One region of the Enterococcus sp. DIV0755b genome, then DNA from elsewhere that is predicted to be linked to it. Evidence: a T-box and tRNA genes for the amino acid it is inferred to sense, from the RefSeq annotation. Region 1 holds a T-box; the other holds one or more tRNA genes.
What was found. A T-box is a leader RNA that pairs with one kind of tRNA and senses whether it is charged. The one in region 1 lies ahead of argS (arginine--tRNA ligase), so its partner is inferred to be a tRNA-Arg.
Positions count from the first base shown of each region.

Region 1 (3,321 bases):
ATTAAATTATTACGTCCTTACCAAATCAACATGGAAATGATTGAAAAAACACATAATACCGATCGATTAATCTTCTTACACTGCTTACCAGCATTCCATGACACTAACACTGTCTACGGTGAACAAATGAAAGAAAGATTTGGTATCACTGAAATGGAAGTTACTGATGAAGTATTCCGTTCAAAATATGCTCGTCAATTTGATCAAGCAGAAAACCGTATGCACTCAATCAAAGCGATTATGGCTGCAACATTGGGTAATCTATTCATTCCCCGCGTTTAATCGTTACTAAACTAAAAACCTACTTTAACTAAGACGAGTCAGTTCTTTGAGCCTTTTGCCTGTCAAAAGAGCTGGCTTGTTTTGGTGTTTCTAAAAACTTATGAAATTTCTTACGAGGAGCGATAATTATGGCAAAACGTAAAGTCGTTGTGGCTTTAGGCGGGAATGCAATTTTATCTGATGATGCAACTGCACAAGCACAACAAAACGCATTAAAAGAAACAGCAAAATACTTGGTACAATTTATTGAACAAGGTGATGAGTTAATCATCTCTCATGGTAATGGTCCTCAAGTTGGGAACTTATTAATTCAACAAGCGGCCGCTGACTCTGAAAAAACACCAGCAATGCCTTTAGATACTTGTGTGGCGATGACAGAAGGTTCAATTGGCTACTGGTTACAAAATGAAATGGGATCAATTTTAAAAGAAAAAGGAATCGATAAAGATGTCGTTTCTTTAGTAACTCAAGTAATCGTAGCAGAAGACGATCCATCATTTAACAACCCAAGTAAACCAGTTGGTCCTTTCTTTACAGAAGAAGAAGCCAAACAACAAATGGCTGCTAGCAGCAATGCCACTTTTAAAGAAGATGCAGGTCGTGGCTGGCGCAAAGTTGTAGCTTCACCAAAACCAATTTCAATTAAAGAAGCGCGTGTCATTGAAAGTTTAGTCGATCAAGGCGTTGTAACTATTTCTGTTGGTGGCGGCGGGATCCCTGTCGTTGAAACTGAAAATGGCTTAGAAGGTCGCGAAGCGGTTATCGATAAAGATTTTGCTTCTGAAAAATTAGCTGAAATCATCAATGCAGATCTTTTGATTGTATTAACGGGTGTCGATAATGTTTATGTAAACTATCAAAAACCAGATCAAAAGAAACTAGAACGCGTAACTGTTTCTGAAATGAAACAATATATTAAAGAAGATCAGTTTGCACCAGGTAGCATGTTACCAAAAGTGCAAGCATGTATCGAATTTGTTGAAGCTCGTCCTGAAGGCAAAGCAATCATCACTTCATTAGAAAATATTGAAAACCTATTAGCTAATGAAGATGGAACAATTGTCGTTGCCGACTAATTTATTATTTTGTGAAAAAATAGCTCTGCTGTACATTTTTCTCCTTTAGGGTACAGTGGAGGTATTTTTTTAATGCTGGTTATAAATATGCACTATTTAGTGAAAAACGAAATAAAATACTTGTTGTTTTAAAATAATAATAAAAAAGACTAGCCAGAAAAAAAAGTATTTGCTATAATCGGTGTCAGTTTAATAATTGATTTTGTGAACAAGAGAGTATTATTTGTTGGAAAACATAGCGAGTTTGGGAAGGTGTAAGCCAAGCAGGAAGGCAAATAAGAAGCGCACTTGGGAAAATCTGCTAAAAAAGCAGACGGCCATCTACCGTTATAGAAGAAGCTGGTCTGAAATTCAGACAATAAGAGTGGTACCGCGGGAAGTCTCGTCTCTAACGATTATCGTTAGGGGCTTTTTTTATTGGTAAAATCCAGCTAGATAAAGGTTCTAACTGGTTTTGGTTGCAATTAAATTGTAAAATAATGGTAACTGATGAGTTTTATGCTCATTTTAATCTAAGGAGGATATTTGATGAATAACAAAGATGTCGTAGCAAAAGCACTTTACGCTGTATTAAAAGATGATTTATCAATGGAACAAATTGAAAAGCTTTTGGAAAATCCCAAATCTGCTGATCACGGGGATGTGGCCTTTCCTACTTTTGCCTTAGCTAAAGCGTATAAAAAAGCACCACAACAAATTGCGCCAGAATTAGCAGAAAAAATTGATGGTGCTAATTTTGAAAAAATTGAAGTTGTTGGTCCATACTTAAACTTCTTTATGAATAAAGGTGCTATTTCAGAAAAAGTTTTAGCCACTGTAGTAAAAGAAAAAGAACACTACGGAGATGCTAATATTGGAGAAAATCGTAATGTACCAATCGATTTGTCTTCACCAAATATTGCCAAACCGATTTCAATGGGACACTTGCGTTCTACGGTTATTGGTAACTCCATTGGATTTATTATGGAAAAAATTGGCTATAACCCAATTCGGATTAACCATTTAGGTGACTGGGGTACACAATTTGGTAAATTAATTGTTGCCTATAAAAAATGGGGTTCAGAAGAAGCGGTTAAAGAGCAACCAATCAACGAATTATTACGTTTGTATGTACAGTTTCATGAAGAAGTTGAAACACAGCCTGAACTGGACGATGAAGCTCGTGCTTGGTTTAAAAAACTAGAAGACGGTGACAAAGAGGCTGTTTCATTATGGCAGTGGTTCCGTGATGAATCAATGAAAGAATTCAATAAAATCTACGATATGTTAGAAGTTAAATTTGACTCTTTAAATGGGGAAGCTTTCTACAATGATAAGATGGATGAAATTATCGAATTGTTGGAAGAAAAACATTTACTAAAAGAAGATCGTGGCGCAGAAATCGTCGATTTATCTGCTTATGATTTGAATCCGGCGTTAATCCGTAAATCTGATGGTGCCACACTTTATATCACTCGTGACTTAGCGGCAGCGTTATATCGTAAACGGACTTATGATTTTGCCCAATCTATTTACGTAGTAGGTAACGAACAAAGCTATCATTTTAAACAATTAAAAGCAGTTCTAAAAGAAATGGGCTTTGACTGGTCTGACGACATGCATCACATTGCATTTGGCTTGATTACGCAAGGTGGTAAAAAATTATCAACGCGTAAAGGGAAGATCGTTTTACTTGAAGAAGTCTTAAATCAAGCAATTGATTCAGCGAAAGAACAAATTTCTGAGAAAAATCCTGATTTAGAAAACAAAGACGAAGTAGCTAAACAAGTCGGTGTAGGCGCAGTTATTTTCCACGATCTTAAAAATGACCGCTTAAATACATTTGACTTTACATTAGAAGAAGTGGTTCGTTTTGAGGGCGAAACTGGTCCGTATGTACAATACACTCATGCTCGGGCAATGAGTATTTTAGAAAAAGCTGGCTTTACACCAGATGAAAATGCGCACTATACATTAAATGACG
Region 1 covers NZ_JBIOQN010000001.1:1,602,147-1,605,467, forward strand. The annotation lists gene argF (ornithine carbamoyltransferase) at 1-282, shown strand, start outside; gene arcC (carbamate kinase) at 411-1,358, shown strand; T-box leader at 1,554-1,751, shown strand; gene argS (arginine--tRNA ligase) at 1,887-3,321, shown strand, end outside.

Region 2 (3,321 bases), 120 kb from region 1:
CAAATTAACCGGTGCCCGCAGTCTTGCACGAAGTCATCTAGTCGGAGGCCATAACGGCGGCGCTGGTGGGTTAGATGGTTTATAGCCTAGCATAAAAAGTAAAAAGATGCCTTTTAATTTTCAAGCCATACATAAAGGACGTAACCAAAAATGTCACGTCCTCTTTCTAATCTATCTAATTAATATTAACGATTGATTGAGCGAGCAACACGATTAAGTGTGTGGCGCATTCCGCGAATCGCTATAGACATTTCAAAAATATTTTCTGCTGGTGCCATCCCACCATAGCCAGCATCGCCAATATGTTGCAAATCTACGCCGCAAATTTTATTGGTAATCGCCATTTGACGCAGTGTTTCTGGTCGGGCACTTTCCTGACTGGTGCCAATTGCGGTCATTGTTAACAAGTCATTTTCCTTTGCTAGTTTGACTGCTGCAATTAAATCTTGCTCTAAAAAGCCTTGAATCGTCCCTACAGCTGGAAGTAATAAAATATCTGCTCCTGCATTTGCATAGGCTTCAATCGCTTCTGTTGTTACAACAGGCTCACTTGAACCAGCACTGTGCATCTTACCTGCAATAACTAACCCTGAAAAATGTTCTTTTGCAATTTTTACTGCTTCTGCAATTGCTTCATTCGTTACCCCTGTACCTGGGTTACCTGTAAAACAGATGAAATCAACTCCTAATTTTTCGGCTTCTTTAATCGTTTCAACTGAGCTAGTACGACCTTTTGAAATTACCACTTGCTCACTCATTAAATCTAAATCAGCTGGAATCGGTTCTAAATTAATCCCTATTGGTCGCCCGGTTAATTTTTTTAACATAGGAATAGGATTTTCAATTACTGCATTCTTATCAAAAATCATTTCTGAAGTTAAGCCAGGCATACCAAAAACAACCGGCCGAAAACAATCAAAACCATTTAATAAAATCAGATCGGCACCAAAAGCCGCGGCAACTTCAGCATTAGTAATTTCGCCTGCTTGTGGAATTGTTTGAACAACTGTTTCCGTTACAACTACACGACCTTCACTGGCTTTGATGGATTGTTTTAATTCTTTGGCACTCATTTTTTTAACATCACTGTAATCAGCACTAATCAATCGTTTTACCATTTTTCTTCCTCTTTCTTTACGGATGATTTCATCCTTTGTTATATAACAAAATAATTATATTTAGTTGAAATAATAAAACAGCTAATAAACTAATCCAAACGATAACCTCATGGCTATGGCGCAGCGATAATTGGTCTAAACTCCTATGGCAAAGTTACTGGATATGGTTTGACCGTCACCGGGAGAATAGGTTATACTTGAATACGGTTATTTAACTAAATAACGACCAGTTAGCTGTTAAAATTGCAACGCAACAGTAATTTTTGTTCCCGTAGCTCAGTCGGATAGAGCAGTCGCCTCCTAAGCGACAGGCCGCTGGTTCAATTCCAGTCGGGAACGTTAGTGAAGTCCATTTTGGGGCTTCTTTTTTATTTAAAAATAATCTCCTAATAACGGTTTTTCCGTTGGTAAAAGTGTTGTTAATTGGCGTGCCAAATCAGTTGAAAGTTCAATTTTTTCAGCTGCACGTAGCTCATTTAACGAAACACTACCCAAAAATAACTGCGTGAAACTTTGTGGTGTTACTTTTATACGTGGAAGCTTACTTGTCGCAACTTGCTTAACACTTTTTTCTGGCGTAATTTCATAGCATCCGTTATTAATGGGTAGAAAAGAATCCGCGACAATTTCAATCGTGAAACTTTGCTTAATCTTATTTTGCCAAGGATAAGCCTTTAAAAATGTCAGTATATTAACTACCCGCGCCATCATATATGGCAATATTTTCACATCTACTTGTGGATTACAAACTTGTAGCAGTTTTGTCTCACCATTATAAGGACAGCTCCAACCAATCTTTTTGACAGTTCCACTATGCGCTTTAATAAAAGCATGTAAAGCATTAAATCCTGATTGTGTTAACGCAATTAATTCCATAATTTCTAATTTATCTTGAACAATTTGATAAACTACATATCCTCTAGCTTCGTTTTTTTCTTCATATATGGCAAAGTTAAAATCTTTATGCAAGTCAAATTTATATTTCAGCCACCATTCTGCTCGTTGTAAACCACCTTTTTGACTTTCGTCACTTTTTTGGTAAATTGTCTTCATTACCTCTTTTGCAGCTGGAAAAGTAATGCGTCTAACTTTTCCCATGGATTTTTCCGCAAAAGGCCACATTTCAGGGGATGCTTCATACCGAATTTGTAAAAATGCTGATTCATAGCCATAGCGACGGTAAAAAGGATAAGAAAATGGCGCCAAATAAGAAAGCTCTGTCCCTTGCTTATAACTATCTTGTAAAATCTCTCTCATAATGGCATCAATTCGGCCTTGTTTACGAAATTCAGGATAAGTAGAAACAAATCCGATCCCCTTCATTTTAAAAGTTTGATCCCAAAAATTTATGAAAAAAGGCGTCGCCATAATTTGACTGGCTAGTATTTCATCAGCAAATGAACCATAATTTTCTGAATTTTTTGCTAAATACGTAAACCGCTCTTTTTGTTCTGCACTTTTATTTTGTACAAAAGCATAAGTAGCTAGATCAAACATCTGTTGAAAGTCCGCTTGTATCTTTCTGACGGTCATAAAAACCCCTCCAAAGTAAGTGAAATCCTTGCAAATTTTTAAATACGCCACCAGTTTGTTTTTTTAAGTGTCATCAAAAGCAGTTTTATAACTTTAAACAAATAGTGTTAAGATTTTTATTCCTAACAAAATGCTAAATTTTCTGTAAAGCAAAAAAGGTGTCCGTAGACCCCTTTTAATTAGCACTTGCCATGTTTTCTAACATTTTACCAAACTGGCGTTTTCTGAAAAAGCCCAGCATTATCCCCAATAGCAAATCATTCATCTGTTGCATAAAACCAAATGATTTCATATTTTCATTGTAAATAACTAGACATTTGTTTTCATCAATTGGTGTAATCTCATAACGGACGACAAACTCATTACGGCTAGTTGAAGTTTTAAACTGATAAATACGATTTTCAACAAGTTCTTCAATGACAATTTTAGCGCTGCTATTTTTAGAAAATTGTTTAATGTAAGAAAAATTTTTTAATTGTTTACGCGTAATAGATTTTCCTGTTGCTTTGCGAACATCAAATATAACAGAGTTCATCATTTTATCATAAAAATTTTCTGCTGAAGTATTCAGTTTCTTTTCTACTTTCATGCTTTATCGCCTCTTTCATCTTCTTTTGTTGTCTTTTTTTTACGCCAAATCATGACGCCTCCAATTAAGACAAACGCTAAT
Region 2 covers NZ_JBIOQN010000001.1:1,478,394-1,481,714, reverse strand. The annotation lists gene IGI65_RS07020 (Y-family DNA polymerase) at 1-85, shown strand, start outside; gene IGI65_RS07015 (DUF7916 family protein) at 186-1,118, opposite strand; tRNA gene IGI65_RS07010 (tRNA-Arg) at 1,384-1,457, shown strand; gene IGI65_RS07005 (GNAT family N-acetyltransferase) at 1,491-2,651, opposite strand; gene IGI65_RS07000 (DUF3284 domain-containing protein) at 2,827-3,240, opposite strand; gene IGI65_RS06995 (DUF3188 domain-containing protein) at 3,237-3,321, opposite strand, start outside.
Region 2: it encodes a tRNA-Arg, which carries the amino acid that the T-box ahead of argS (arginine--tRNA ligase) is inferred to sense. The anticodon was not compared.